Regions from separate parts of the Metabacillus sp. KJ11-3 genome, predicted to be linked through region 1. Evidence: riboswitches for the same ligand, from Rfam matches in the RefSeq annotation. Region 1 holds a riboswitch; each other region holds the start of a gene.
What was found. Region 1 has a riboswitch for cobalamin ahead of AC0L8O_RS09070 (ABC transporter substrate-binding protein). Riboswitches for the same ligand answer to the same signal wherever they lie in the genome.
Positions count from the first base shown of each region.

Region 2: another riboswitch for cobalamin. It lies ahead of AC0L8O_RS10670 (ABC transporter substrate-binding protein); the one in region 1 lies ahead of AC0L8O_RS09070 (ABC transporter substrate-binding protein).
Region 3: another riboswitch for cobalamin. It lies ahead of AC0L8O_RS18975 (ribonucleoside-diphosphate reductase subunit alpha); the one in region 1 lies ahead of AC0L8O_RS09070 (ABC transporter substrate-binding protein).

Region 1 is NZ_CM147865.1:1,711,264-1,721,693, reverse strand. It holds gene AC0L8O_RS09085 (ATP-binding cassette domain-containing protein) at 1-474, opposite strand, end outside; gene AC0L8O_RS09080 (ABC transporter permease) at 476-1,303, opposite strand; gene nikB (nickel ABC transporter permease) at 1,317-2,246, opposite strand; gene AC0L8O_RS09070 (ABC transporter substrate-binding protein) at 2,256-3,803, opposite strand; cobalamin riboswitch at 3,997-4,197, opposite strand; gene AC0L8O_RS09065 (GerAB/ArcD/ProY family transporter) at 4,651-4,917, opposite strand; gene AC0L8O_RS09060 (exosporium leader peptide) at 5,342-6,595, opposite strand; gene AC0L8O_RS09055 (hypothetical protein) at 7,540-7,929, opposite strand; gene AC0L8O_RS09050 (winged helix-turn-helix transcriptional regulator) at 8,379-8,744, opposite strand; gene hxlA (3-hexulose-6-phosphate synthase) at 8,890-9,531, shown strand; gene hxlB (6-phospho-3-hexuloisomerase) at 9,544-10,101, shown strand; gene AC0L8O_RS09035 (sugar porter family MFS transporter) at 10,271-10,430, opposite strand, start outside.
Region 2 is NZ_CM147865.1:2,091,508-2,101,937, reverse strand. It holds gene AC0L8O_RS10685 (cobyrinate a,c-diamide synthase) at 1-496, opposite strand, end outside; gene AC0L8O_RS10680 (adenosylcobinamide amidohydrolase) at 496-1,992, opposite strand; gene AC0L8O_RS10675 (FecCD family ABC transporter permease) at 1,993-3,060, opposite strand; gene AC0L8O_RS10670 (ABC transporter substrate-binding protein) at 3,023-4,015, opposite strand; cobalamin riboswitch at 4,220-4,410, opposite strand; gene AC0L8O_RS10665 (AraC family transcriptional regulator) at 4,580-5,497, opposite strand; gene AC0L8O_RS10660 (Gfo/Idh/MocA family protein) at 5,649-6,647, opposite strand; gene AC0L8O_RS10655 (sulfatase family protein) at 6,724-8,121, opposite strand; gene AC0L8O_RS10650 (sugar phosphate isomerase/epimerase family protein) at 8,128-8,952, opposite strand; gene AC0L8O_RS10645 (Gfo/Idh/MocA family protein) at 8,949-9,971, opposite strand; gene AC0L8O_RS10640 (sensory rhodopsin transducer) at 10,034-10,402, opposite strand.
Region 3 is NZ_CM147865.1:3,808,448-3,818,877, reverse strand. It holds gene AC0L8O_RS19015 (hypothetical protein) at 1-18, shown strand, start outside; gene AC0L8O_RS19010 (STAS domain-containing protein) at 80-826, opposite strand; gene AC0L8O_RS19005 (cobalamin B12-binding domain-containing protein) at 840-1,484, opposite strand; gene AC0L8O_RS19000 (YitT family protein) at 1,786-2,682, shown strand; gene uptA (undecaprenyl phosphate transporter UptA) at 2,798-3,394, shown strand; gene AC0L8O_RS18990 (transcriptional regulator SplA domain-containing protein) at 3,625-3,780, shown strand; gene sda (sporulation histidine kinase inhibitor Sda) at 3,856-4,020, opposite strand; gene AC0L8O_RS18980 (ribonucleotide-diphosphate reductase subunit beta) at 4,231-5,268, opposite strand; gene AC0L8O_RS18975 (ribonucleoside-diphosphate reductase subunit alpha) at 5,561-7,813, opposite strand; cobalamin riboswitch at 7,971-8,146, opposite strand; gene AC0L8O_RS18970 (hypothetical protein) at 8,468-8,647, shown strand; gene AC0L8O_RS18965 (hypothetical protein) at 8,854-9,600, opposite strand; gene AC0L8O_RS18960 (hypothetical protein) at 9,762-10,016, opposite strand; gene gsiB (glucose starvation-inducible protein GsiB) at 10,218-10,430, shown strand, end outside.

The sequences.
Region 1 (10,430 bases):
TAACTCAAATGGATATGAACGAAGAATTTGTTCCGGTTCGGAAAAACCGACTTGGGTGAGCAGATGATGCAATAGTTGTTCAACTTCTTGATTTGTACCTAGCTTTCTCTGTCGAATTGTCTCTAACATCTGCTTTTTTACTAGCCTAATTGGGTCTAATCCGTTTAATGAATGTTGAATCATCATGGCAATACTCTGTCTTCTTAAATTTTCAAATTGCTTCTCACTAAAGTCCACAATATTTTTCCCTTCAAATAGAATTTGCCCTTTTGTCACATGTAACCCTTTATCTAGTAATCCAACTATTGCATTTGATACAATACTTTTACCCGCACCACTTTTACCAGTCATTGCAACTATTTCTCCTGGATATAACATGAAAGATGCATCTTGAATAATCACTTTTTGCTGCTGCCTATGTTTATATGTAACTTCTATATGCTCAACCTTTAATAATGGGCTTCCTTCCACCATTTTATGCCTCCTTACCTACTGTCCTATTCATTATCCCCAGTTTTTCACTTACTAACTGACATGCTAGGACAAATAAAACAATAGATAAACCAGGGAAAAACATAACATGTGGAGAAGTCTGGAAATATCCAATCGCATCATTTAGCATTGCACCCCAATCAGGTGTGGGTGGCTGAGTGCCTAATCCCAAAAAGGAAAGACCGGCAATATTCAAAACAATCTTGCCCATATCTAAGGCACTAAAAACCATGATAGGCATCCCTATTTGAGGAAGTACATAACGTTTTAAAATACGAAAATGAGTATTTCCAGCCATTCTTGCTGATAGGATATAATTTTCTTGAGATATTTTTACAACAAGACTTCGAATAAAGCGAACATAACTTGCCCAACGAACGACTACAATGGCGAACAGCATATTTACTAAACCGGGACCTAATAAGCCTACTATCGCAATCGTTAGCACAATATCTGGAATGGCTAAAGTGCTATCGATGATCCTCATCATAAAAGAATCTGTACGTCCTCTTACATAACCTGTTAATAACGCAATTGGAATACTAATTAACATAGTGAAGAACATGATGATCAAAGCCGATGTTACACTTATTCGAATACCAAAAATAATACGAGATAAGATACAGCGTCCCAGATGATCTGTTCCAAATGGATAAACCCAACTTGATGACTGTAATCTATCGGCCAAATTTACTGCTATTGGATCATGAGGTGCAATCCATGGTGCAAATAATCCTAGCAAAGAAAAACAAAATAGGATTCCGCCCCCTGCAAGCAAACCAATATTTACTTGCTTGAATCTCTTCAACATTATCTGCCTCCTCCTATCGAACTTTTAAACGTGGATCAATGAGTAAATAGATACAATCTACTAGCATATGAATGGATACAAATAAAATAGCTGCAAAAACAACATAACCTTGAATGACAGGATAATCTCGCATATTAATAGATTCTATGACATATCGACCTAAACCTGGCCATGAAAAAATTGTTTCTACAATGATACTTCCGCCTAGCATATATGCAAAGCTTGTACCAACCATCGTTACAATTGGTAATAAAGCATGCTTGAATACTTGAAATACTAAAATCCTATTTTTCGATATTCCTCTTGCTCTAGATGCCTTAACAAATGGTTGCTGCAACATCTCCAGCATTTGCATGCGCAAAACTCGCGCATATACTGTCCCAAGGCTGAAACCTAATGTTGTCGCTGGTAAAATTAAATTTTCCCAATTATTTCTTCCCATTGATGGTAACCATCCAAAGTGAACTGAGAAAAGATACATAAATAAGAATCCTAACCAAAATGTAGGTATCGCTGAACCTAAGAGTGCTAATACACGCCCTATTTTATCCACTACTCCATTTTCATAAACAGCCGTAGAGATTCCTAAAATCAAAGTCACTAATAACATAACGCCAAGCCCTGCAAATGCTAGCTCTAACGTAGCTGGTAACCTCGCAAACAACTCACTTATGACCGGCCTTTCTGAAACATATGACTCGCCCCATTGCCCAGTAAATATTTGCTGTAACCATTCAATATATTGAACGCCAATAGAATTTGTTAAGCCTAGTTCACTCTTTAGTGCATAAATAGCTTCATCAGAAACAGGAACATCATTGGCTTTTAACATAATCGTTGCCGGATCTCCAGGCGAAATTCTAACCAATAAAAATGTTAGCGTCGATACAAAAAAAATAACAAGAAATAATTGAAGAGTATGTTGTAGTACGAATTTTTGCATAATGTATGATTACTCTTTGTCAACATTGGCATTATTATAGTAATACTCGATTGAAAATGCCTCAAAGCCTTTCAATTTATTGTTCACTGCAAATACAGTATTTGGATATACAATATATGAATGAGGTACTTCCTTTCCAATTTCCTCTTGAATTTGGATTGCTAAAGAATTCATTTTTTCTGAATCAGTTGTTTGATGTAATTCATTGATCATTTCATCAACTGTCTGTGAAGCAAAATGGTTTTTGTTTGATGAACTATTCGATTTATAGAAAACCTCTAAGAAAAAATTTGGACTACCTGTATGAGCAGTAAGCATACTATACATGGCTAAATCCCATTCTTCATTATTCAGTGTTTCATCAATATTCTCTACTTGGCGAATAGTTACTTTCATCCCTTGTTCAAGTAATTTGCTTTGAATAACCTCTGCCATAACAGTTAGCTCAGGACGTTGTGGGAATGATAAGAGGGTGGCTTCAAATACTTTCCCGTTTTTTTCCCACAAACCATCTTTGCCTTTTGTCCAACCATCTTGGTGCATTAACTGTTCAACAGAAACATCTTCCTGTGTTTCATTTAATTGTCCAAATGGTAAAACTGGTGAGAATGGACCAACTGCTACAGTTCCTTGACCTTTCATAACAGATTCCACAATTTCTTGGCGTGGAATTAATGAATCGACAGCTTTTCGAATAGCTAATTGCTTAAATATGGGAGATTCCAAATTGTACATCATCAAATGTGTACGTAATGATTTAGCTGTTAAAACCTCAAATTCATCATTTTTTTCTAAAACTTCAATGTTGTCAACTGAAATATCGGTTGCACCATCTACATCTCCAGATTGTAAAGCCATTAATCTCGTATTACCGTCAGCAATAAACTTAATCGTTACTTCAGCTAGTTTTGCTTTTTCACCCCAATAGTCTTCATAACGATGTACAATTAGAGATTCGTCTTGGTTAAATTGTTTTATCATATATACACCAGTAAACGCCGGATAGCTATCCTCTTTATCTAGAGAATCCACATCCACGACAATCGTGCCTGGCGCTGCTAAGTTTGAGATTAGTGCAGCATTAATTTCTGTTGTTTCAATTTTTAACTCTGTTTCTGAAACAACTTCCATAGATTTAATTTTTAATAAATCATTTGTTCCTTGATTATTTTCAATGGCACGTTGTAAAGAATTCTTTACAGCCGTTGCATCCATTACTTTTCCGTTATGAAATGTTACATTTTCTTGCAGACGGAACAACCAAGTACGATCATCTACTTGCTCCCATGATTTTACCAACCATGGTATAGGTACTAATTCTTCATTTAATTTAATTAAGGTTTCTGCAGTTCCTGATCGCATTACCTCCCAGCTATCTTCACTATGTGGATCTAAACTTGATGGACTCCAAGTAAAGGCTAAGGTAGCAGTCTTTTCACCCACTTCTTTGCTGTCATTAGCTACTTGTTCTTCCTCGTTAGCTGAGCAACCTACTAATGCAATAAGGAATAATGCCATAAAAAACCATGTAGCCAAGCTTTTGTACCTTTTCTTCATTTCTTCTCCTCCTAAAAACAATTGTTACAACAGGCTTTTTTACTTCTGTGCACCCGTGTTAAATAATTCAAAATAAAAAGCACTCCTGACTTAAGAGGTCAGAAATGCCTTAGAAAAATACACAGGTAGTGTCTAAAAATCCACAAAATATGATAAGCAAAACTAGCCACCTCCCTATTTTCCCGTAGGTTTATCAGTGATGTTCATATAGGCAGGTCTCCTGACTTATCTTCTACACAACTTGCGCCTTCCCGCTTTTCTCATAAAAAGCAGTGACATTATGCAAGTTGCTCAAAAATTACAGTGGCGGGAACCGTGTCGGATTTTCACCAAACTTCCCTTTTAAGCTATCTATCTTTGAGAAAGGTATAGCACCTATATTAATAATTATGAAGTTTTTTACATAATACCATACAATAATGAAATAATGGCAAAAAATTAAGACTTATGTTAATTGATAATAATATTTAGAGGGTTACAACTTAAATTTAACCTTACACTCTTAAACTCTATCCTTCAATTCATAAAAGGAACAAACGATATTTCCCATTTTTATTAATATATCTGAGACAAATAATATAATAGAAACACCCTTAATTTCTTCTACTAACTTCTGGTTAAATGTCAAATATGAACACACATATCGGGAAATTTACTGGTACTTACGAAAAAGTATTCTGCAAAATCAACCGATTACCTTTTCTTTGGATACATTTTATCTATAATAAGCTTCTTTATTAAAAACAATCTAATCTGTTATGATATAGTTTCATCTTCATGGATTCTTTTCTTTAAGAAATTTCTCTTTTTCTTTTCTAAGATAATGAGAGAAAGTAATAAAAACCCATTACAAGCTAATACACCCCATATCAAATAATAAACTCGATGCGCCAACAAAAGAAAAATACACAAATGAAACAGCAATTATTTTTCCTAGCCATTTCCCCAATATTATTTCACAGTATTCAACAAAATTGTAGCCCGGATAATGTCTAGCTAAAACACTAAATAAAATAACGATAATCATTGATATCCCTATTCCGAATAGTGATGCTATACTTGCTAGTCCTAAAGGGGTAAGGAGAATAGAGCTGCCTATCGTAAAAACAACCACTTATAATCCGAATTGAAGTGGAGAGATTTTTTTGTTATCTATCAAAAGTGATTCCACCTTTTTTCAAGCTATATATACAGCTCCTATTCTTTCCTAAGTTTTACAAATTAGTCTAAAAGAGATACCCCTTAAATGGTTTTAGTTTATCTACTTTTTTTAAACAGTCTTAATCAAGGGACAACCTTTCAAAAAACAATATTCCTTTGTACATCGTTTACTATTTCATTCTCATTAGGCTGAAGTTTAGCAGGTTTTCATTCACCTCATCAACGATATGAATAGCAAAGGATCTGGAAGAAAGTTATTTGTTGAGTAAATAATGGTAGATTTTCATAAAATAAAGAAAGGACTTTACTTTGAGGAATGGGTGACTCAAAGTAAAGTCCTTAAATAATTTTCTACTGTTACAATCAGTTTGTACTTATTACGGTATAGGACCATGATTTGCAGCTATAATAGCTGCCATTCTATCTAAGGCTTCTTGTACTGTCGTTGGGTCAGGATCTAACCAATCTCCTGTATTAGTTGGCGTGTAACCTAAACCAGCAGCATCATCCAAATATTCAATTCTGGTATTTCCTGTTAAAGTTACTCTACTACGTACAGGTATAGAATCTACAGTTGCCCTAATTCTCGTAGCAACAGTGTTTACTCCGTTAACAGTTAAACTACCTTTAATAGCGAAGCTAAGGAGATCGAAAGGATCGATAGGAACGGTTCCGTTTGTCACATTAACGACTACATCACCATCCGTACCTCCCCCGATAAGATGCACTTGAGTATCATACGGTACAATAGAATTTATAGTGATGACTGGTTGTGGTAAAGGTAAAGGTACTCCTCCAACATAGGAAGCGAACATTGTTACATTGGCTCCATTCTGTGTATACCCTCCGAATAATTGAGAGTCACGGATATTTATTTGACTAAGAAAAGTACTATTTCCTGTAAAGACTGGCGTCGGACTAATATTAACGCTAACAAAGAATAATCTACCAGTGGAAGGTGTAATGGCATTTGTTGAAAAGTCAAAATTAAGGGGTCCTGTCAATAATGATAGGTCTGCAAAACCTGAACGATTATCGACATTAAGATTGCCATCCCATGATGGATCATCAATATCAAAAGGGATGGCTAATCGAGTTAATAAATGATTAGTTCCAACCAATTGTACATTTGCCTTGAGATGAATTAATGGTTCGGTATAAGTACCGGGTCCTATGGAGATAGCATATCGTTTAGTTGGAGAAGCATCTGTGATAAATGCCATGGCTGCAGTAACGGTCAAGAATGGATCACATTCACTACCATCAGCTGTTGCATCGTTACCAGCTTTATTTACATACACAATTTGAGTGGCTACTGGAGGAGGTTCTATACATCCGGGTCCTGGTATACCTTGAGGTCCTTGTTCTCCTTGAGGTCCTTGTTCTCCTTGAGGTCCTTGTTTTCCTTGAGGTCCTTGTTCTCCTTGAGGTCCTTGTTCTCCTTGAGGTCCTTGTTTTCCTTGAGGTCCTTGTTCTCCTTGAGGTCCTTGTGATCCTGGAATTCCTTGTGGTCCTTGTTCTCCTTGAGGGCCTCGAGGGCCTGGTGGACAGGTAGGAGGGCACGGAGGTTTGGTTTTTGATGGACAACATCCGTTAAGTTTCATCCTAGCTATTTTATTTTTTCTTGTCATTTTCTCACTCCAATACTTTATATTTTATAAATTACGTCATAAATTAAAGATTTGATTGCACGATTGTCTAATAGTATTAAGATTTCCATTAAGCCCTTCCATTGTGAAGTTCTTTCATTACTCCTACTCAAACATTGATAATATCAATAGATTTTATGCATAAAAACACTATCACAAATAAGACAAAGAGCCTAACCTAAAACTAGATTTTTGCTTTTTACCTAACCGCACGCTTCATAGGCACATACCGAAATGATGCCTTGTTCATTTACTACACAGTCTGCAATTTTTTCGAATTGCTCCAGCTCTTATCACTGATGTCTTCTAGATCTCCCCACTCAATATGTCCCCAAGTCCGAACAGAATCGTTATTGGAATTAACGAATCAATTTTATTAGACAAATATAGGGAAATTGTATGAGGATAAAAATCTCCATTTGCCCAATAGAAGTCAAAATTATTCATGATGTGTAAGTTTTTTCTTTGTTCTTTGCTCAATTGCTGTGAAGCATATTTCTGTCATTTTCAATTAATAGAATATGTTCACCATGTGTGATACCTAAAACGATAAATGAAACCACCGTTTCAATGTATTTGGTTGGATATCATATATATAACATATATGTCCCCCGTTATCTTTCTTTAATTGATCTATCACTGGCTGAACATATCATATCTATTCATGAACTAGTCTCCTTATGCTAGCAATTACCCACTCGGGCTAAAAGTTCTTTTTGAACTTCCCCGTTTGTTCAAAAAAGTCTATAAATTTAATACTTCTTTCAAGACAGGCATTGCTTGTTCATAATCATTTTTGTAATGTGCAAAACTTTCCTCCGCCATAATTTCGAAACCTGCCTTAAGATAAAGCCCAATTGCTTTATAACTTCAAGTCTGTGTATGTAAAAATACATCTTTTTAACCTTCATAAAATAGGAATCTATTTAAGCACTCAGATACCAAAGCCTTCCCAAGTCCATAGCCCTGATAATTTTTTTTACTGCGAACCAATGAATGGATGGTACTTTTTCCGGCCCTCCAAAATCCCACCAGCTTGTGATTGTACCAATTTCCTCACCACCTTTATTTTGAACAAATAGAAGTCGTTTTCTTAGTTCATCAAAATAAGGTGAATAATGAGAATGAAAGTATTTAAGCGCTTCTTCAGTATTTTGGAATTCACCAACAGATGTTACAATTTTGGCCCATTGTTCTTCTTTACCTTCAGTGAACCAGGAAAACGAGTATCCTTTTGGCAATTCAACATTTGTAATTGGCTTAACAAAGCTTCTTTTCATTATTACATTAAAGTATGGTAATGATTTATCTAACACTTTTAAATCTCCCCTTTTTTTACCGTGAAGTTTTCTTTTTTATTAGATTAACCTGATCCTTCAATCTCTCCTGATCACCTTTCATAATTAACTTCTATTTACTATCCAATCTGGTCATACATACTCGTAATGGATTCGATATGAAATTGATTATTCTTTCTAGTTAAGCTGTACTGCCGCGTTAGTTTAAGTATATTTCTTCACAATATTTAGATTGTTATTCCTTAATTTAACCCGATCGCTTACGAAATCCAAATTTTTACAGAACCTATTTCTATAGTAAGTCTTTTATTAAACCGATAATAGAAATACCTTAGCCCTCAAGCCCACTCAATATAAAAATAGAGAAACGACTATATCGCTTCTCTAATAATTATTCAGTTTGACTTTTTCTTTTTATGATTTACCATATCGTAGGTTGATGAAAATTTACACCTAGCACTCTATCTTTATTTGGCATCATCCTCTGTGAATGTTGTGTGTTCTAAATATTTTTTTCGATAATTCTTTCCCCACTCGTACATTGACTCTAAGATCGGCATTAATGTCTTTCCTTGTTCGGTTAAAGAGTATTCCACTTTCGGAGGTACAACTGGATATACTTCACGATGAACGATTAAGTCTTCTTCAAGTTCTCTTAACTGATTGACTAACATACGTTGTGTGATTCCTGGAATCAATGATTTTAATTGGTTGAAACGCAGTGTTCCATCCTTTCCTAAATGCCACATGATTAGCATTTTCCATTTTCCACCAATCACTTGTAATGTTAGTTCTTTTTCGCAATTAAATGTCTTCTCATCAAAACGGCTCATGGGTTCCTCCTTTGTATACTCAATAGCAATTAGTATACTTTTATACACTATATGATTTAAAAGTGCGTACTTTTAGTTTTGAATAATTCTAATATAATTGATACTGTAAGAAAACTCAAACAGTAGCCGTTAAGGAGGAAATAAGATGGAATTACAACTAGCATTAGATTTAGTAAATATCGAAGAAGCAAAACAAGTGGTGGGTGAAGTTCAGGAATTTATAGATATTGTTGAAATTGGTACACCAGTCGTTATTAACGAAGGATTAAGAGCAGTTAAAGAAGTAAAAGAAGCATTTCCAAATCTTACAGTTTTAGCAGATTTAAAGGTTATGGATGCCGGGGGCTATGAAGTGATGAAGGCTTCTGAAGCAGGTGCCGGAATTGTCACAATTCTTGGTGCAACAGATGATGCAACAATTATAGGTGCGGTTGAAGAAGCAAAAAAACATGGTACAAAAATCTTAGTTGATATGATTAATGTGAAAGATATTGAACAACGTGCCAAAGAAATTGATGCTCTTGGCGTTGACTATATTTGCGTACATACAGGTTACGATCTTCAAGCTGCAGGAGAAAATTCCTTTGAGCAATTACGCACAATCAAACGTGTTGTATCGAACGCAAAAACGGCTGTAGCTGGCGGAATTAAACTAGAAACACTACCGGAAGTCATTGCTGCTCAACCCGATTTAGTTATTGTCGGTGGCGGAATAACAGGGAAAGATGACAAAAAAGCGGTCGCATCTGAAATGCAAAAATTAGTTAAAGAAGCTACTTTAGTATAATCGGGGCAATATATGGAAACATCTTATTATCTTTCAAAAGTATTGGAAGAATTAAACCATTCTGTTAAGTATATTACGGATGCTGATGCCGAGGGTTTAGTTAAAGCCATTAGATCCTCAAATAAAGTGTTTGTTGCAGGTGCAGGCCGATCAGGTTTTATGGGAAAATCATTTGCCATGAGAATGATGCATATGGGAATCGATTCATATGTTGTCGGTGAAACAGTTACGGCTAATATCGCAGAAAATGATTTACTTATTATTGCTTCAGGATCAGGAGAAACAAAAAGCTTAATTTCCATGGCTGAGAAAGCAAAAGGTTATAGGTCTAAAGTGGCTGTTGTAACAATTAATCCTGAATCCACCATTGGAAAACTAGCCGATATTATTGTCAAAATGCCTGGTTCTCCTAAAGATCAGGAGACCAGCGAGTATCAAACGATTCAACCAATGGCATCACTTTTTGAACAAACGCTGTTACTGTTTTTCGATAGTTTAATATTAAGATATATGGAGCTAGAAGGATTAAATTCTAAATCCATGTTTACTAAACATGCTAACCTCGAATAGCAATGTGATATTATAAGCAGAAATGTATGAAGTTCATACACTTCTGCTTATAAATTTTTTCAGTGAATGTATTTCTTTTCCGAGTTTCTACTATTATATTTGAAATCTTCTTGATTGATAGAAAAAGTCAATCCCTCTTAAAAACCTGACATCTGTGGGGCATTATTAACTATATAGCTTCTTTTCTCTCTTCACGATCCTTACCCCAAATTTCCTCCAGCTCCTCAAGTGTTTTCCCTTTCGTTTCAGGAACCATCTTCCATATGAAAAATACAGCTAATAGACTAATAAATCCATAGATGCCAAACGTCATACCACCAAAAAGATCG
Region 2 (10,430 bases), 380 kb from region 1:
CTTTTTTTACAAGCTGATAATGCCCCTCACTCCCGACTTTATTTGCAATGACACCCACAATGTTCGGTCCGTCCGAAAGAAGTTGAAAGCCTTTCACAATAGCAGCAGTACTACGGGCCATGCTTTCACAATTAACAACTAATAAAACCGGACTTTTCGTAATGATACTGATTTCTGCTGTACTTCCCTCATTCGTTTCCGGGTTTTTCCCGTCAAAAAAGCCCATAACTCCTTCAATAACGGAAATATCAGCACCAATGCTGCCATGATGTAAGATGTCGATAACATGATCATGGGAGAGCATCCAACTATCCAAATTTCGAGAAGCTCTTTTTGTAACTGCCGTATGATAACTTGGATCAATATAATCAGGACCACATTTAAATCCTTGGACAATAAGTCCACGTTTTATTAAGGCAGACATTAACCCAATTGTAAGGGTTGTTTTTCCAACTCCACTTCCGGTTCCTGCAATGACTAATCTTTTCTGTTGCATCAAGATTCCTCTTTTCTATCATAACGACCTTTGTTTACGCGAAGTAAATATTTCTTGATTGCTTCATATGTAGCCTTATAAATAATTTGACCTATTGCCCGGCCAACAACCGTCCCTGATCCGGCATAAGGAGTTTTTTCTCCCTGCTGTGTTAAACCGAGAACAACTGCATCGGTTGATGTGCCGGTTGCCATTGACTTAGTCTGGGGATCTTTTATGTTTAAATCGGTTAGAGCCTTGACTTTTGCTTCTGTTGCTGACAGTAACCCATTAACAAGTGCTCCATCTGTAAAATGTGCATCAATAAAGAGCATAGTATTGATTGTTCCAATCGTTTGAACTGGTTCTGTAATTGGTTGTTTTGTGATATCAACTGCATTTCCAACACCTGCAGTCACAATAGCAAGCAGCTGGATTCCATTTACTTCCTCTTCTATTATGACAACATCCTCCAAAATAACAGCTGTCATCATCCCAAGTGCTTGTTCAAATGGGATGTTCATTTTTTTCATCCTGGTCTGTACATCTTTAGGCGGCTCATCACAATGATAATTTTTCTTCACATGAAAATTACAAAAATGAGTGAGCCACTGAATTCCATCGCCAATTACACCATTAGATATTGATTTTAACGGATGGTTGAACTGAACATGGATAAATTCCTTCGTTTGTTTAATCGCATAAGATTCTTTAAAATTATAAGGTTGTGGAGATATACGATGGTTTGGAGTCAATAACAACTGTGGCTTTGGAATTGTTGGATGTGATTGAGAAAGTACATCCACCTCATACACTTTTTTCAGCTGATTCACTTTTCTTAACGTTTCTACATCCCCAACTTCTAGAAACTGCCCATGATGCAGCAGGGCGATGCGATCAGAATAAAGTGATGCCACATTTAAATCATGTAAAATGGCAAAAATGGTTAATCCCATTGATTGCTGTTGTTCTTTTAATAAATCGAGCATTTGAAAAGTATGCTTAATATCTAAATGGTTGGTAGGCTCATCTAGAAGTAAAATTTCAGGTTCCTGCACTAAAGCCTTCGCCAATAAAACTCTTTGCTTTTCCCCACCGCTTATCATGCGAAATGGAGTTTTTTTGAATTGGGTAATACTTGTCATATCCATGACATGATCCATTAAGGCGATATCGTGTTTTGTAAGTTGTTTGAGAAAACCCTTTTGATGCGGGTATCGACCGAGTGCGATAATTTCTTCAACCGTATAATCAAATGATACATTTGCTTCCTGGGTGAGTACAGCCATTTTTTTCGCTTTATCAAGCTTGGATAGACTTGTAATCGATTGGTTTGATAAATACACATCTCCACCTATAATCGGTAGTTGACCTGTAATAAGCTTGAAAATGGTCGTTTTTCCACTTCCGTTTGGACCAAGGAGGGTGAAAAACTCACCTTTTTTGATATCTGCATCAATACCGTTTATAATGGGCGGATGTGAATAACCGCCAACTAAGTTCTGAATTCTTATCATTTACGATCTCCTCCGCCCAATACGTTCTCTAATTAATAAAAGTGCAAAAACCGGTGCACCAATTAAAGCTGTGATCACACCAATCGGCATTTCCTTGGGAGCGATAATGGTTCGGCATACTAAGTCTGCCAAAATGAGAAATGCTCCACCTACAAGCATTGACAATGGTAGAACATGGCGATGATTCGGTCCCGTTATTAAGCGAATAAGATGTGGAATAACAAGTCCGACAAAACCTATCGAGCCTGAGACCGCAACAGCTGCACCTGTTAATAGGGAAGCACCAATTAGAATAAAGATTTTTCTTTTTCTCACATCAACACCTATATGGTCTGCTGCTTCCTCACCTAGTGCCAATGCATTTAACTCCCGATGATTTGCAAATAAAATGAAGGTCCCGAGCGCCATAAACGGAATAATTAATGTTACATGTGTCCAGCTTCTCATCCCAACACTACCGTACAGCCAATAAATAATTTGTGTCATTGAATCACGGTCACTTAATGAGATAATTAGTGAGACAATGGCGCCAATAAATGCACTTACGATAATTCCGGCCAGAATAATCGTTTCAATTGCCAGGTTTCGACTGCTTAATTTCACAAGGCCAAAAACGAGGAAAAGAGTAATAAAGCCACTTATGATTGCCACAACAGGAAGTGTAAAGCTTCCTAAGCCGATTATCGAAAATTGAAAAAAGATAACAAACACCGCACCAAGTGATGCTCCTGACGACACCCCGATTGTATAAGGATCTGCCAATGGATTTCGTAACAGTCCTTGAAAGGCGGCTCCTGCTAATGATAAAGATGCCCCAACACAAAACCCCAGCAGTACTCTTGGCAAACGAATATTCCATATGATCATCTCTTCATTTTTTGGAATTTCTCCCAGCCACCCAAAACCGAATGCATTGTCAGAAATGATATGTAAAATAGTGGGAATCGGCACTTGGACACTGCTAATAAATAAACCAAGGAGGGCTGTACTAAGTACAAACCCTCCGCTTAGAATATACAGCCACGTAATTTTACTTTTCAAACACTTCAGGATAAATAAGCTTCGCAAGTGTCTCGACTCCTTCAATTAAACGCGGACCTGGTCTTGTTACTGTATCGTTATCAACATCAAATACCTGTTTATTTTTAATTGCTGGTACTTCTGTCCACCCTTTACGTGCTAATACCTGTTCACTTGGATTGTCTATATAATAGCCATACGTTGTAATAATCACATCAGGGTTTAGTTTAACAATTTCTTCCTCCGTTAATTTCACCCAGCCTTCTTGGTCTTCTGCGGCATTAACTGCTTGGATTGATTCCAGCATTTCATTCATAAATGTGTTTTTACCTGTTGTAAAGATATCCGGTGATGGAGAAACTTCTACCCATACTTTCTTTTTCTCTGTAATTTCAGCTGCAGCTTTTTCTTTTATAGCAGCAAGACGGTCTTCCATATCAGTTACAATTTCGTTAGCTTTTTCTTCAGTCCCTGTTGCTTGTCCAATCATTTGGATATTTTTATATACTTCATCAAATGAAGAGGTATCACCAACAACAACCACTTTAATTCCTGCTTCTTCAAGTTGCTTTAAAATATCAGGGTGTGTTTCATTATGATAATCGGTTACTAACGCAATATCAGGTTGAAGGGATAGTACCATTTCAACATTGATATCCTGAGCACCTACTTTTTCTATCTCTAATGCTTCTGGAGGGTAGTTATCATAATCAGAAACACCTATCACTTTATCACCTAGTCCAAGAGCGAAAAGAATTTCAGTATTACTCGCTTGGATAGAAACGATTGATTCAGGCTCAGATTCGATGGTTACTTCCTTACCTGCATCATCCGTTATCGTGACTGGAAACGCCTGTGCACTCTCAGTATTATTCTCTTCTTGTTGAGTCGAATCATTCTTAGTATTCTGCTCACCTTGTGTGGTATCCTCTTGAGATCCGCACCCCACGATCATGAACATGCTTAACAAAAGAACAACACTTAATAAACCCCACTTTTTCATAAACGTATTCATTTGTTCATTCTCCCTTTCTTTTTTGAACACAAAAAAACGCTATTCTCTATAGAAAGCGTTGAATAAAGGCATCTAAATGGTATTTCTCTTGTTCAAGATATGTATAAACATCCAATCTACTATAAAAATAATAGCAATAAAGCAGCAAGAGACTGACTAAAGAGCACTTTAAACATTCCTTTCCTCGAGGAAGCTTAAAAAACATAATAGGCAGGTCTCCTGACTTACGAATTTGAATGCCGGTTATTCCTTCCCATGCTTTACACACAGTGGTTCTTACATAACCTTACTCTTCGCTTACAGTGGCGGGACCGTGTTGGATTTACACCAAACTTCCCTCTTAGTCTTACATATGGTAAGAAACCTATTTGTTCAGTATTTATTTTTTTGTTTTCTATTAGAGAGTATAATATAGACTTAGTCGTTTGTAAAATGGATTTGTTGATGAATGATACATGGTTAAAAATAGAAGAGGAAATGATTAAATTCCTAAAACATATTATAGATAACTATTTAATATAAATCTATCGGTTCTTTTCATATAAGTGAGCATCAAACTTTAATACTTGTAATGTAGCTACTTGCTTTAAATTTACCGGGAGAACAGCCAACTATTCTTCGAAATAAGCGGCTAAAAAACGCAGGGTCTTCATACCCGACTCTTATCGCAACATTAATCACTTTTTCATCGGTTTCTATCAAATATTGTTTTGCTTTTTCAATTCTGATATTGTGTACCATCTCGATTATGGTCTGTCCTGTTTCTTGTTTAAATAGGCGGTTTAGATGACGTGGACTGATATTAAATAAGTGACAGAGGGTCTGGATGGAGATTTTCTGATCAAAGTTTCTCGTTAAATATCCACATATTCTTTGAATCAAAATGTTTACATCATCTTGCTTTGAGAGAGGTTGCATACATCTTGATTTTCTATCATTATATTGACGGGACAAAATGATTAACAATTCTACTAGCTGTAAACGTATTAAAGTGGAGTAGCATGAATTTTCCCTGTTGTATTCAAACATCATCCCTTCTAATAAATGTAAAAATCTTGATGAGGTATTGACATCTAAATTTAAGAGATGATGGAAACGCTCGTTATTATCTAAGAAAGGATGAATATAAAAATAATCCATTGATTGAGAAACACCTAGTTCTTTTAACCAGGAGTCTTGAATTAAATTAGGAAGAAATAAGCAATTAATAATTTCTAATGATTCGCCTTTATCAATATTAAACGTATGAACTTCACCGGGATTAATGATGAAAACATCATTTGTTTTGATCATGTAGGATTGTTCTTCAAATATATGTCTTGCATTGCCTTTAACTACAAATACAAGTTCAATGAACTCATGTGAATGCGCAGGAGGTATGTTTGTAGAATCATGATGAAATCTCTGAATCCAAAATGGAAATTCTTCTGTTTTCATATATTCACTACTTTGATATGTAGTTGCTGACATATATGTGCCTCCTCTAGATAAAATAACATGGATGTTTATCTAGTAAGTAAACGTTCTCTTTCATATATTAGTAAACGCTTACAATAAGTATTAAACAATCTCTTTTTTTAGTCAATTACCGAAATGAAAATGGTGTTTTTTTACTACATATTCATTTTCCAATTTCAATAACTGCACCATTTTCCAATTGTGAGCGAATAGCTGCTTCTATTACTTCCTGTGCTGCTAATGCCTCATGACCAGAGCCGGTGATTTTTTCCGGCGGAGTAGATTGTTTTATCTCACTAATAAACGTATTTATTCTATTTTTAAAAGTTTCATTAAAACCATTCATTCCCGTTAGAACTGAATTGCGAAACACCTTTAATTCACTGCTTTTATGCGGATAAAACGTTAAGTTTTCATATACATTATCAATAAAAAACCTCCCCTTATTGCCGGCAACTTCACAAGTTTCTATCGGATGGTTGTTATCCATATCATAACTACCCGTTAAATGCCCAACTGCACCAGATTCAAATTCTAAATTAATTGAAGCTGTAGACCATACTTTTCTCCCGGGTGCTTTTGTCATGAATGCTTGAACACGTTTAATATCTCCTCCAAAATAACGAATCACATCAATTGAATGTGTGTGAAGGGCTCTCATGTGGATCCAGGGACTAGATTCGTTAGGATTGCCAATTGTTAATTTCATATTAAGATATAATAATGTTCCGAGGTCTCCATTATCAATCCACTTCTTAGCCTGTTCTGCAACCGGTACAAAACGGTGATTTAAATTACATGCTAAGCGTACGTTTTTTGCTTTTGCATAATTCACCAATTCGCGAGCTTCTTCAATATTATTAGATAAAGGTTTTTCTACCAGTACATCTTTCCCTGCATCAATCGCCATTCTAGCAGGTGCATAATGATGGGAACCGTTTTCTTTACCACCAGTTGCAATACTAATAACATCAATCTCCTCATTTTCTAACATACTTTTCAAATCTGTATATGCTTGTACGTTAAATTCATTGGCTGCTGCATCAGCCAACTCTTTATTTAAATCACAAACAGCAATTAGGTCGGTGTCGTTATTTTCTCTAAAATAACGACAATGTATTTTCCCGATATTGTTAACTCCTATAACGGCTGCTTTTATCATTATTTCTCTATCCTTTCTTGAATCAAATACTTCGAAGAAAAACTCCTTCGAAGTATTTGCATTAATTTAAAATGAATTAAAGCTGTTCTTCTTTTTTCTTCTCTTGTAACTTTTGGGCAGTATGAATGGATCCAATGTATAATGAGTCGTAAGCTTCCTGTGAAGTATTAAAAGGTCCTTGGTCTAAACCATGCCAATTTAGGTTTGTATACATTGGATTTTTTCTGCCACATTCTTGTTCTCGCTTCCTTATATATTCATTAAGCCTTCCTGTTAATAAATTGACAATTTCCGGCTCCTCATCTGCTACATTTTGTAATTCGTTTGGATCTTTCACAAGATTATATAACTCAACTTCAGGTTTAAAATGAAAATCCGGTTCAAGAGCAATAATCAGCTTCCATTCCGGAGTGCGCCAGCCATGTTTACGCATCCACGTACATTCTGTAAGATAAAATTCCGGTTCCTGACTAAACGTTTCCCCCTCTTCTCTTACGATGGACATAAGATTTCTACCGTCAAATGAAATATTCGTATCAATACCTATAACATCTAGGATTGTTGGCATAATATCTTTTATTAGTGAGGAATCCTTAACTCTCTTTCCTTCGGGTAATCCGGGATATTTAAGGATTAACGGTACAACAAGATTATGTTCATATAAACTATGATGATCGTACCAACATTCATGTTCATTTAATGTTTCACCGTGATCTGATGTGATGATGATGAGTGTTTCCTCAGTTAAACCAAGTGTTTCAACAGAAGTTACTATATTTTGTATACATGCATCCATATAGGCAACAGCACCATCGTACTGGGCATCAATGTATTCTGAGTCTGTACAGCCATTAGGTATCCATGAAGTGATAAAGTCAGCGAAAGGTTTAAATTCCTTCATTTTCGCTAAAGAACTATTTGATGGATCACATTCATCACCATCAAAAAACATTCGTTCATACGGTTTTGGAGGTAAGTATGGAGAATGTGGATCCATATGTCTTAAAAACAAGAAAAATGGTTTCTCATCATTTGCGAGTCTTTTTAGCTCCGGGAGTGCAACATCATTTAGGTTTTGTGCTTTCGGACAACGACCTGTTTCATCAGGCTGCCAAGCTTCATAATCAATATATTTTTGGAAACCCCTTGAGGCAGGGTTTCCTGTAAACCCGATACAAGTTGTGTTATAGCCATTTTCATTTAGAACTTCCGGAAGTGTTTTAACATGTTCACCTAATGGGCCATGATGTCTAAGAGCTACGACATCTGTGCCAAAACAATCCATACCTGTAAGCATCGAAGCATAACCTGGTGTGGTTGGTATACTAGGACTAAAATGGTTTTCAAATAATACCCCTGATTCAGCTAACTTATCAATATGCGGTGTTGTTAATCGATTGTAGCCATAGGAACTCATTCGGTCTCTTCTTAGACTATCAATCCCAAAGAGAATGACATTTGGCTGTTTTTTCATAACAAATTATCCTTTCTGAACAAAATTAGTTTCTCTTGCCCCTAAAGCCTTTAAAGTTGCATTCAGATAACCGTAACTTTCTGCTGCCACAATGGATACATCTGCCAAAGAATGCTGATTCGCTCCAATGACCTCTAAGCAAACCGGTCCACTGTAATTACCTTCCACCATAGCCTTACAATATGCATAAAGATTTATATCACCACGTCCACATGCTTGATTCGCGATATTTCCCGGCCCCTTTGAACGCCCTTTGCAATCACGTATATGAATATGTTTCACTCTATTTAGTACTCTAGTAAGCTCTTCTTCAGGATTTTCATTTCCCCTATAAATATGACTAGGATCCATATCAATACCAAATGCAGTAGATGAAATTTCATTCATGGCTTGTAGTGTTGTAGGCGTGTTATAAATGGCATTCCCCACATGTGCTTTTACACAAAGTGTAACTCCATAAGTCTCTGCCTTTTTCGATAAACGGTAAAGGGTTTCAATGGATTGCTGAAGATCACCCTCATCACCCGACTTCCCTCCAGGTCCTACATTAATAATGGGAATGCCTATCTCAGCTCCTGCCTCAAAGGCTTTAGTCAATCGGTCTTCATCAAGTGAAGCAACCTCCATTGAAAGAAATTCAAGATGATTTTCTTCAAGTATCGCCTTTAATTCTCCTGCTTGCTCCCTCCATCGATCTAACTCTAAATGTTCACACATTCCTTTTATTGCAGAGATTTCAACTCCATCGTATCCGCATAAAGCAATTTGTCTGGCAGCTGTTTCAAAATCAAAATCTTTAAACAGTACAGAATTTACACCAAGTTTTATCATATTATCCCTCCTGAAATTAGCTCTACATCTTTTACCTCAACGATTGTACCTGTTTCAAACGATTTTATGGCTGCTTCAATAATTTGCTGCGCCTTTAAAGCATCTTGACCTGAACCATCCACTTGATCATACGGAACACCTTGAATTAACTGATTTACAAAGGAGTCAATTCTGGATTTAAATGTTTCCGGAAAAGATTTCATGCCTCCTAAATAACTGTAGCTTTCAGTCTCAATACTTGTTCGAGGATAATAGGTTAATTTTTCACATGCATCTTCAAGTACAAATCTTCCTTTGGATCCGACCACCTCACAAAGTTCCAACCCATAGCTCGCTCCAGCATCATAGCTTCCTACTAAATGACCAATTGCGCCATTTTCAAATTCCAACATGATTTGAGTGTTAGACCATATTTTCCTGCCTTCTCCTTTCATCATAAACGCACCAACCCTTTTGACATCTCCGCAAAAATATCTAATCACATCAAAAGAGTGTGGATGTAATGCGCGTAAATGGAACCATGGTGAGCTTTCTACTGGATTGTTAATCCACATTCTCATATTAATCATATGAAGCTTTCCAATACGGCCATTTTCAACCCATTCTTTTGCCTTTTCGGCTGCAGGTGTGAAGCGATGGTTGAGATTTACTGCGTAAGGTATTTTATTTTGTTTGGCTAGTTCAACCATTTTATATCCTTCTTCAATATTGTTTGATATCGGTTTTTCACCAAGAACTGGGATACCTGCATGTAATAATTCCATTGTTGGTGTATAGTGTTCGCCTCCATTCTCTTCTCCTTTGGTGCAAACGCTTACAAGATCTAGATTCATTCCATCATTTAGCATCTCTTTTACACTGTAAAATGCTTTACAACCAAACTTATTTGCAGCTTGATCAGCTTTTGCTTTTACAATGTCACATATTGCTACAATTTCTGTGTTTGGATTTTCTTCATATACTTTCGCATGGATACTACCTATGTTTCCAATCCCTACAACCGCCACTTTTATTGTCATTTAATCATCCTCCATAATGCAAAAATGTAAATCAAACCCAACAATATATTACATATTTAATACTAGCTTTCTATCGCATAGGCCATTGTAGTAAATAGTGCTAGTGCTTCCTGGGATGTGTCTAATCTGCTATGCTGAACAATAATTGGCACATTACTTTCCACTTTTATTGCATAAGGAATATTTCTTGGTACCATATTACCTTCTTGATCAGAAATTTTATCTAACCGAATATGATGTGTTCTCTGTGGACCACATTCTGAAAAAAACAAATCCATAGGATCCTGATCTTCAAAATAAAATGTGAGGTTAATGACTGCACTACTTTCAGTTAAATTTAAAACACATACTGCCTCATGGCTGATTTGGTCTCCCTTGCTTTTCGGTTGTAAAAAACCATCTGGAATAATCCAAATTCTCTTTCCTTTCAATACGCATCCCTCTTTTTCTGAATATTTG
Region 3 (10,430 bases), 2.1 Mb from region 1:
GAAAAAAGATCAAATTAATTATCTTTTTATGAAAAAGACCCCAAGATTAAATCTGAGGTCTTTTTTGTTGGTATATAAATTAGACAATAAAGCTTTTAATAGCAGTGTGTAAATCTTTCAGATAATATGTATTTGGATTGCTAGGAAGGCTGTTTAACACCTTCGCATGATGAGGGGAAACTCCTATAATGTACGATTTTGCCCCCATTACTTTTAGCTCTAATACTAAGTTGCGCAAGGCTCGAATTCCTTCATTTGTTATGTCACCAATCCCATGAAAATCAATAAGGATTCGCTCGATTCTCTGTGTGCAAATGGTTTCTAGAATACGGTTATGATTTTTACTAACCAGCTCAATGTTTAACTCACCGATAAGTGGGACAAGAACCGTTCCTTTAGCAAGATCGATTATTGGAACAGATAATTCCAGTATTCTTTCAATAGACTGTTCAAGCTGTTCCTTTTTTTGTAATAATTCAAAATTGGTATCTGACAAACGTTGCCTATGTAACTCAACAGCATCAATCAGTTCTTGAATACGATGATCTTGTTCTATACAGACAATATGTCCAAGGTTATTTTGCCAATTGATTTGTATTTGGTAAAGACCATAGGGAGAATTCTTCGTGTTCATAACAAGCTCTGTTGTAACAAAAGTCGCTTTTGTGAGCATTCGTCTGGCCTTATTTTGACTTTCACGATCAACAATATCTAAAAAACTGTCAGATTTATTGAATGTTTCAAGTGCAATATCAGAGGCATCAATAATGTGAAAGTCCTGATTAATCGTAAAAAATGGAAGTGGAATATGTTTTATTGCTGACATGTTGAATACCTCCTTAAATCGAGTATTGCTTTATCCATTCTTGAAGATCAGACAATGATGTAAATAATGTTGTTTTACTTGAAACATAGGGAGTAAAATCATAGTTTCCTAAAAGACGGCCCCCGACAATAACAGCTGGCTTATGGGGAAGCTCTTCTAATGCTTTACTATAAGTAGTTAAAAGTTCCGCATGATACCAAATTGAAAATGAGAGTCCAATTACATCGGGTTCCCATTTTTCAGCAAAACGGACCGCTTCTTCTAACGGTAAATTTGGTCCTAGTAATCTAGTATTCCATCCATGCTCTTCGAATAGCTGGGCGACCATTTTGATTCCAAGATCATGCTGCTCTTTTTCAAGGCATAACAACATGACGTTTCTTGGTTCAACCTGGAGGAAACGATGGGTATTTTTCATATAAAAATCAAATCGAACGAGAATATATTCACACGTAGATGTTGCAAGATGTTCATCTGCAACAGTAATCTCATCCTTTTCCCATAACTCGCCAATATATTGCATTGCCTTTGTTAGTAGGTTTTCTAGTACATCTTTTCGACTTATATCATGACCGACTTCGTTCATCACGATGTTCCAGGCAGCATCTTGGTTCCCTTTCAGGAGTGAATCGGCAAATTCATGAACCGTGCATGTCATGTTCTCACCTCACTACAAAGGAATTTTTGTACAAGCCAAACTTTGCAAAAATAATCATCAATCCTTATTTTAACATATCTATCTTTATCCTGTTTAATATCTAACACATTGGTAGGAAAGTACTGACGTTATTTATCTAACTATGTGGAAAAAGGACCAACAGATTAGAACGAAGTGCTAATTCATAAACAGCTAATTATTACAATTTTCAGAACTCATGAGTTATAATAAAGAAATAGAGACAAGCATATTATGTTATATAGATAAAAGACAAGTTACTTAGTTAAATTGGGGGAATCGTATGACAGAAATACCAATGGAAGTACAAAAACAAATAAAGAAACACCAAGGTTTATCAAAGACTAAAATATTAAAACGTGCACTTTTTATCTTTATTGGTGCTGTATTAATGGGAGTTGGACTTGAGATCTTTCTAGTACCTAATCAAGTTATTGATGGTGGTATTGTTGGCATCTCAATTATTCTCTCTCACTTACTTGGATGGAAACTGGGATTATTTATCTTTATATTAAATATCCCGTTTTTCTTTATAGGATATAAACAAATTGGAAAAACCTTTGCTCTTTCGACTTTATTCGGAATTGCAATATTGTCCATAACAACAGCACTCTTGCATCCTGTACCGGCATTTACAGAGGATGTTCTTCTTGCTACAGTATTTGGCGGGATTATATTAGGTGTTGGTGTTGGGATTGTCATTCGATATGGCGGGTCACTTGATGGTACAGAGATTTTAGCTATTTTGGCAAATAAAAAGCTTCCATTTTCTGTTGGGGAAATTATTATGTTTTTTAATATTTTTATTCTTGGAAGTGCAGGTTTTGTGTTTGGCTGGAATAGAGCTATGTACTCATTAATCGCCTATTTCGTTGCATTCAAGACAATTGATGTTGTAATTGAGGGACTTGATGAATCGAAGTCGGCTTGGATTATAAGTGAACAATATCAAGAAATTGGTGATGCCATTATTGCCAGGTTAGGTCGAGGGGTCACATATCTTAATGGTGAGGGTGCCTATACGGGTGATGATAAAAAAGTCATATTCTGTGTGATTACGCGTCTTGAGGAAGCAAAGTTAAAATCAATTGTTGAAGACTTAGATGAAACAGCCTTTTTAGCAGTAGCAAACATAGCTGAAGTAAGAGGCGGTAGGTTTAAGAAAAAAGATATACACTAAAACTTGTGGCAGCTCCACAGGTTTTTTTAGTGGCTTCACATATATTTCCGTATGTCTTTTCATACCTATTATTAATGGACAGGAAGTACACGTTCTAAAATAGGGGTGTGAAGGGATGGAAAACGTCATCTTAGATGTTTTAGATTGGTTAACAAATCTCGGGTATGCAGGAATTGCGATTGGATTAATGCTTGAGGTGATTCCGAGTGAAATTGTATTAGGATATGGCGGTTATATGATTGTGCTTGGGAAAATTGGGTTTTTGGGCGCCTTGCTTGCAGGTGTTATTGGAGGAACCATTGCACAACTGATTTTGTACTGGATCGGAAGTTTAGGAGGAAGACCATTTCTTGAAAAGTATGGAAAATATTTGTTTATTAAAAAGCACCATATCGAATTATCCGAATTATGGTTTGAAAAATACGGATCCGGTGTTATTTTTGGTGCAAGATTTATACCGGTAGTAAGGCATGCCATTAGCATACCGGCAGGAATTTCAAAGATGTCACTATGGAAATTCACTCTGTATACGATCGCCGCGATGATACCATGGACAATCTTTTTCTTGTATTTAGGTATTGAGCTCGGGAGCAATTGGATGTATATCAAGGAAGCGGCTAAGCCTTATTTTATTCCAATCGTCTGTACGGCGCTCATGCTTGCTACGGTTTATTACTTAGTTAAGAAATTCAAACAACCAAGATCAAATTAAATACTACATATAGTGAGACTTATCACGCTCAAAACGCACATCATGTGGCTTCGCCTGACTTGGACGTCAATCGTTCGTCGGGTCTTTTCGGGCAGTTATCTCCCACTTATCCTTCTGTGGTTCTCTCAAATGTTTCGTTAAGAGTTTTTTACTACCCGTTAAGATGGGATAAAGATACCACTTAGTGGAAGAATGATAATGAAACAATTGATGATAGGGTGGTGAAGGAAATGAAAGAAAAGGATCAAGAATTTTATGATCATGAAGTATTTGCTCAGGCTGAAGTGGTGCAACATCCGAAGGAAGAGAATCATTCAGCATTAGTACTGAACCAATCTTTTAATGTGTTTTCAAATAAGGATTTAACCCAAGAAGAAGATTTTTGAACAAATGGACAGTCATGTTGACTGTCCATTATAGGTAATTAAAAGGTGAAAAAGACTGTTAACACCCTACATATTTTAATTAATATTTTTTAGTTTTTGTTCTGTCATTTGTGATTTATGAAGACCTCTTTCCTTAATCTCTGTCTCAAGCATTTTAATAAAGTCAGGGTTAACCTCTATTTTTTTTGCTTCGTAAAAGCTATATAATAAGGTCTTGTCTGAAAGTGGTGAAAACCTCATTTTTATCCATCCTCTACCATTTCGTACTTGTTTACTTTATACATTTACCACTAGTCATTTAATATTAAACAGGTTTTTGTAAAAAATGTAGCAGGAATGTTTTAAAGATATTGAACAGGTAAGGAAAGAAAACAAGATTTTAGGAAGGAAGGTAAGTAAATGAGTCGATTTCCCTCTTAATTAATGTTTGTTTAAGCAGGGATGACCTGTTTAGAGGTCATCAAATCCATTATCAGCATGGTTAACCTTGGTATATTGTCTTGACTTTTGCTCAAAGAAGTCGGATTTTCCAAGATCAACTTCTTCATACGCTTTAATCCATTTGAGCGGATTTGTGCGATATCCTTCAAACGGGCGTTCAAACCCTAATTGATTAGATCGAACATTCGCATAAAACTTAATATAATCTTCAACATCTTTTATATTAATTCCATCCATTTTGTTTCCAATGATAAATTGACCCCATTCAATTTCAAGTTCCGCTGCTTGAATAAATGTTTCTTTAACAAATGTAGCAAGCTCATCTGTATCGTATTCCGGATATTGTTTCAGTACTTCCTTAAAAATTTGGACGAATAAGTCAACATGAATTTGTTCATCACGGTTAATATAATTAATCATTGTACTTGTTGCCACCATTTTTTGATTGCGGGCCAAATTGTAGAAGAATGCAAATCCGGAGTAAAAGAAAAGGCCCTCTAATATCACATCATATACGATCGACTTTAGTAGGTTCTCAACATTGGGTTGTTCAGCAAATGCTTCGTATCCATTTGTAACAAACTCATTTCGCTTTCTTAAAATCGGTTCACTTCTCCAGTATTCAAACACCTCATCCTGTACATGCTTAGGTACCAGGCTTGATAGTACATAGGAGTAGGAATGGTTATGAATGACTTCCTGCTGTGCAAGCATGATCATTAACGCATTGATACTTGAATCTGTTATATAATCAGAAACCTTACCGGCATAGTCGGTTTGGATGCTATCTAATAGTGCCAGCAAACCGATAATCTTCAGAAAGGCTTCTTTTTCATCCTCGGTTAAATCGGGATATTGCTTAATATCTTGAGCCATATTGATTTCAAAGGGTGTCCAAAAATTTGCCAGCATTTTTTTATAGCGGGGATATGCCCAAGGAAATGAAACATCATCCCAGTTTAATACGTTTGAGCTTTCACCATTTATAATACCTGTTGAGCGGTTTGGTGCAGCCGCATCCATGATTTTTCGTTTCGTTAGTTCCATATGAAGACTCCTTTTTAACAATTAGGGAATAGTGAGAGTGACTTAAGGTCTTATTCGCAAACCTTGTTGTCTTTGTAATAAGTATTGAGATAGTTGATTGGAGCTCCAGGATACTCGCTTTCCGTGGGGTGGGCGGTGAGCCTCCACAGCGCAAAGCGCCTCCGGGGTCTCACCTGTCCCACAGCTCCCACAGGAGTCTCGAACCTTCCGCTCCAATCAACCTTTTCTTATAAAGAACTTATATAAAACATTTTTGAAAAGAGCTTTCCTAAAAAATATTTACCTAAAGAAATTAACTAGCGCAAGAATCACATTCTTCAATCGTACTGGAAGTAGATCGTAAATAATAAGTAGTTTTCAATCTTTCTCTCCATGCTGATAGATGAAGGTCAAGCAGATCCTTGGCTTTAATTGTATTTTGTACGTAAAGATTGAACGAGATTGATTGATCGATATGTCGTTGTCGTGCTGCATTTTGTTTAATGCTCCAATGCTGATCAATAAAATAAGCAGATTTATAATACCAAGTTGTTGTTGAATTAAGATCCGGAACAGTTACCGGAATTTTATAGTCTTTCTTTTCTTCTGAATAAACCTTTTGGAAGATTGGATCAATACTTGCTGTACTTCCTGCAATAATAGAGGTCGAAGCATTAGGTGCAACGGCCATTAAATATCCATTTCTTACTCCGTAATTTGCCACTTTCCTTTTTAGTGCGCCCCAATCAAAGCTACTTTCTTTTGTTTGATACCCACGTTTGTCAAAATAAGCACCTGTTTCCCAATCGGAGCCTTTAAACACAGAGTAGGTACCTTTTTCCTTCGCAAGTTCCATGCTTGCTGAAATCGTTAAGAAAGAGATCTTTTCGTATAATTCATCAGCAAATTGAATCGCTTCTTCATGCTCCCATTTAAGCTGCTTTAGAGCTAATAGGTGGTGCCAACCAAAGGTTCCTAATCCAATTGCTCGGTATTTTTCATTTGTTAATCTTGCTTGAAGAACAGGAATTGTATTTAAATCGATCACATTGTCCAACATTCTTACTTGGATAGGAATCAGTTTTTCCAACACATCATCAGTTACAGCTTTCGCAAGATTTATAGATGAAAGGTTACATACGACAAAATCACCCGGTGTTTTGATTGTGATGATTTTTCCATCTTCCGTATATTGCTCTTCCACAGTTGTTGGACTTTGGTTTTGCGTAATTTCCGTGCAAAGATTACTGCAATAGATCATTCCTTGATGAGAGTTTGCGTTTTTACGGTTTACCTCATCCCGATAGAACATATATGGTGTTCCTGCTTCTAATTGACTGATCATAATTCGTTTCATAATCTCAATAGCAGGGACCTTTTCCTTTGAAAGCTGTTCATTTTGAACACATGCCCAATAACGCTCTCTGAAGCTTCCATTTCCTTTTTGTTCGTCGTAAAAATCTTCAATGCTAAAGCCCATAACAGTACGGACTTCATGTGGATCAAATAAATACCAGTCAGCGCGTGCTTCAACCTGTTCCATGAAAAGGTCTGGGATACAGACGCCTGTAAAGATATCATGTGTCCGCATTCTTTCATCACCGTTATTGAGCTTGGCATCAAGGAAGGAGAAGATATCTTTATGCCATACATCAAGATAGACAGCGATCGCTCCTTTACGTTGTCCCAGCTGATCAACACTGACAGCTGTATTGTTCAATTGCTTCATCCATGGAATAATGCCGGAAGAAACACCTTTGAATCCGCGGATATCACTTCCACGACTACGAATTTTACCAAGATAAGCTCCAACACCGCCACCGGATTTTGATAGATTGGCAATGTCTGTGTTGCTGTCAAAAATTCCTTGAAGACTGTCATCAATCGTATCAATAAAACAGCTTGAAAGCTGTCCAATAGGCTTTCCTGCATTTGAAAGAGTTGGTGTGGCAACTGTCATATAAAGATTACTCATAGCCCAGTATGCTTGCTTAATAAGCGCAAGACGATTTTCTTTATTTTCGCGGGCCATTAACGTCATTGCGATCACTAAAAATCGTTCTTGTGGCAATTCGTACACCTGTTTTGAGAAATCCTTTGTTAAATAGCGGTCAGCTAATGTGCGAAGTCCAATATATGTAAATAGGTAATCATTGTCAGGGTTTAAAAAGGAACCAATTTGATCAATCTCATTCTTCGTATAATTTTCTACTAGACTTGTGCTGTAAAGTCCTTTTGATACAAGTGTTGTAAGTAGTTCGTAAAAATTACCGTATTTTTGTTTTTTATTATATCCGCGGTTTTGAGCAGCTTCTTTATATAGCTTGGCTAAATAAATATGTGAACAAAAATAGGTCCACTCAGGTTCTAGTTCATGGATATTTGATAGCCCTTCTAAAATAAGCAGATTTGTTAATTGTTCAGATGTATAGGAATCTCTTTGCAGAATCGTATTTTCAATTCTGTTCAGATATTCGTCAATATTTAATGTTGGAAAATGTTGATGGATATTTTTAATAAATGCAGTTAGTTTTGTAAAATCAAAGGCTTCTTGTCCATTGATCATTGGGGATAAGGTTGTCTTGCTCATGAATATTCCTCCGTCTTGTCGTTTATTGGCAGGGATAAGGAGATAAAACGACAGAAAGAGAGCAAGTTCTTAGGAAGTTGAATAGCTCAAGAGGTTACTATCGTTTCATCTTCTCAGTCCCCGAAGAAATTGAAACTTTCACAAGGTATAGGTAGGTCTCCTGACTTATGCTCTTCCTACTATGAGTCCTTCCCATACATGAGGTACAGTGGTTTTCTCAATTCGTCACATTTACAGTTGCGGGGACAGTTCTGGATTTTCACCAGATTCCCAATTAAGCTAAATAGCGCCTATTTCTTGTATGTATACAATATATAGTTTTTTGATAGAAATAAAAATCAATATATAGTTGATCTTTAGTATAGTTCCATCATAAAGCAGTTGGGTAAAATAAGCAATATAATTTTTCGCAGTTAACAAAGATTCGTAGATTTGGACAATTATAGTAATAATACAAGAACAAAGATAACAGGAACATGTAGCAAATACAAAATAAAAGCTTCTCTTAAAAATTATTAAGCTGAATCTAGTTCTAAAAAAAGTCAAAATTGTTGTTTCATCATTTATATATATGGGTAAAAGCTCCATAAAGAAAACTACTACTAATTTTTAAGAAAGGGAGAATGGAAAATGAAATCTAGTAAAGTAAGCTTAGATAATCTATTAGGAAAAAACACAAGAGCCAAACGTAAAAATATAGTCGGTCGTGGTGAAAGTCAAGATATGGAAGAGTGTATTATCCATAGAGAGATTCATGGAGATAAAGTCTATGTTCCATTAAATCTTGAGCGAGTATGGAACAGTATTTAGTATAAACTTAACCCCCCAAAGCCCATTAAGGGCTTTTTCAGACTGTTGACAAACGCTCGCTTTCTTCGTTACTCACCTTGCTACGGTGCTCATTACCAACACCGGTAACTCCGCTCCTCACAAGGCTTCGTGCTTTGATACGCAAGCGTTAGCAATCAGTCTGAAAGGCTAGCAAATTTTACTTTGTCTACAAACTGCAAAGCTTATTAAGGGCTTTTTTCGTGCTTTACCGAATGCTCTTCTATTGGAGTATGATTCTGCTTTTTACGTTTCTCTTCCATGATTTTTACATCCTCTTTGAATTTATCATTAATGATTTCCTTTTTCCCAAATAGTAGAATTTGATCGCCTTCATGAATTTTTGTATCATAAATCTTCTTTCTAATCTTTATTTCACCTCTTTTGATAAACAAAACAACAAATTCCAACTGCTCATGCTCTTTTATCACTTGGCTCATTGTTTTAGAAAAGAGAGATGATTCCTTATAAATGTGGAGGTTGAGGAGATCATCTTCTTCCTCGGTTAAAAATACATCCCGTATCGGTAAATCAGCTATTTCAATATTTCTTTTCAGTTTATTAGCAAAAAGCTTAGATAATAAATTCTGAATGTAGGGCAGTTTTACCAAACCAAGGATGAGGATTGCTCCACCTGCGATATAAAGAACTTCTTTTGTTTTAATACTATTAGAGAGGAAATTGCTAATAGACGATATAATCACAGCAAGTGAGACAGCACCAAACGAAATAAGAAAGATAGCCAACTTTCTTCGGATAGGATGGCCTAAAATAAGTTCTGATTCACCTGTTGTAAAGCCTGTACCTGTCATAAGTGATATGACTTGGAATCTTGAAACTTCGAGCTTAAGATCTGTTAACCGAAATAAAATGACATGAATTTCAATGACAGTTGCAATGACGATGAAGTAAATTACTAGAAAAAATAAAGCCATTTTTCCACCTCACCAAGATGATTATCATTTTTTACACACTACTTCTTAAAACAAAGAAATGAGCGGGGTACTTAGTTACCGCCGCTTCATTAAACTATCGCAAACTATTTATTTTTTATTTTGATAGAAAAGAAAGGCTTGGTAATAAGGAATCATGTTTTCTACTGTAATTTTTCATTATAGAAATTTACTGAATACATAGCACCTTCGCTGACCATTTTATTGTCTTCCAGATCATAAGGATGTGGATTTCCTCCCTTTTCAATTGGGAGACTTTTATTTTTTACATAAGAAGAAGGTCTTATCATCCGTTTCCAGTCTCTTAGTAAGTTTTCCAGCTTCACTCTATTCGATTTAGAAGATAACCATATTGAAGCAGATGCTCCTATACCAACAATCATTAATGCTCGTTTCATAACCATACCTCCTTGAGATGTAGAATCTTTCATTCTACTTTTGTATTTTTTTACCCACTATATAACAGATAAAACATAATGATTAGATTAAAAATATTACAAAACGATTAAACAAGAAAAAGTAGGTTTTAGAGGGAAAAGAAGGTGGTACAAGATTAGCGTAAGCAAATAAGAAGAAAAACTTAAAGGAGGATGTACAAAATGAGTAAAGATAATAATAAGAAAATGACATTAGAGGAAGCAGGACGTAAAGGTGGAGAAGCTACTTCAAAAAATCATGATAAGGAGTTCTATCAAGAGATTGGACGTAAGGGCGGAGAAGCGACTTCTGAAAATCATGATAAGGAATTCTATCAAGAAATAGGACAAAAAGGTGGAGAAGCCACTTCTGAAAACCATGATAAGGAATTCTAT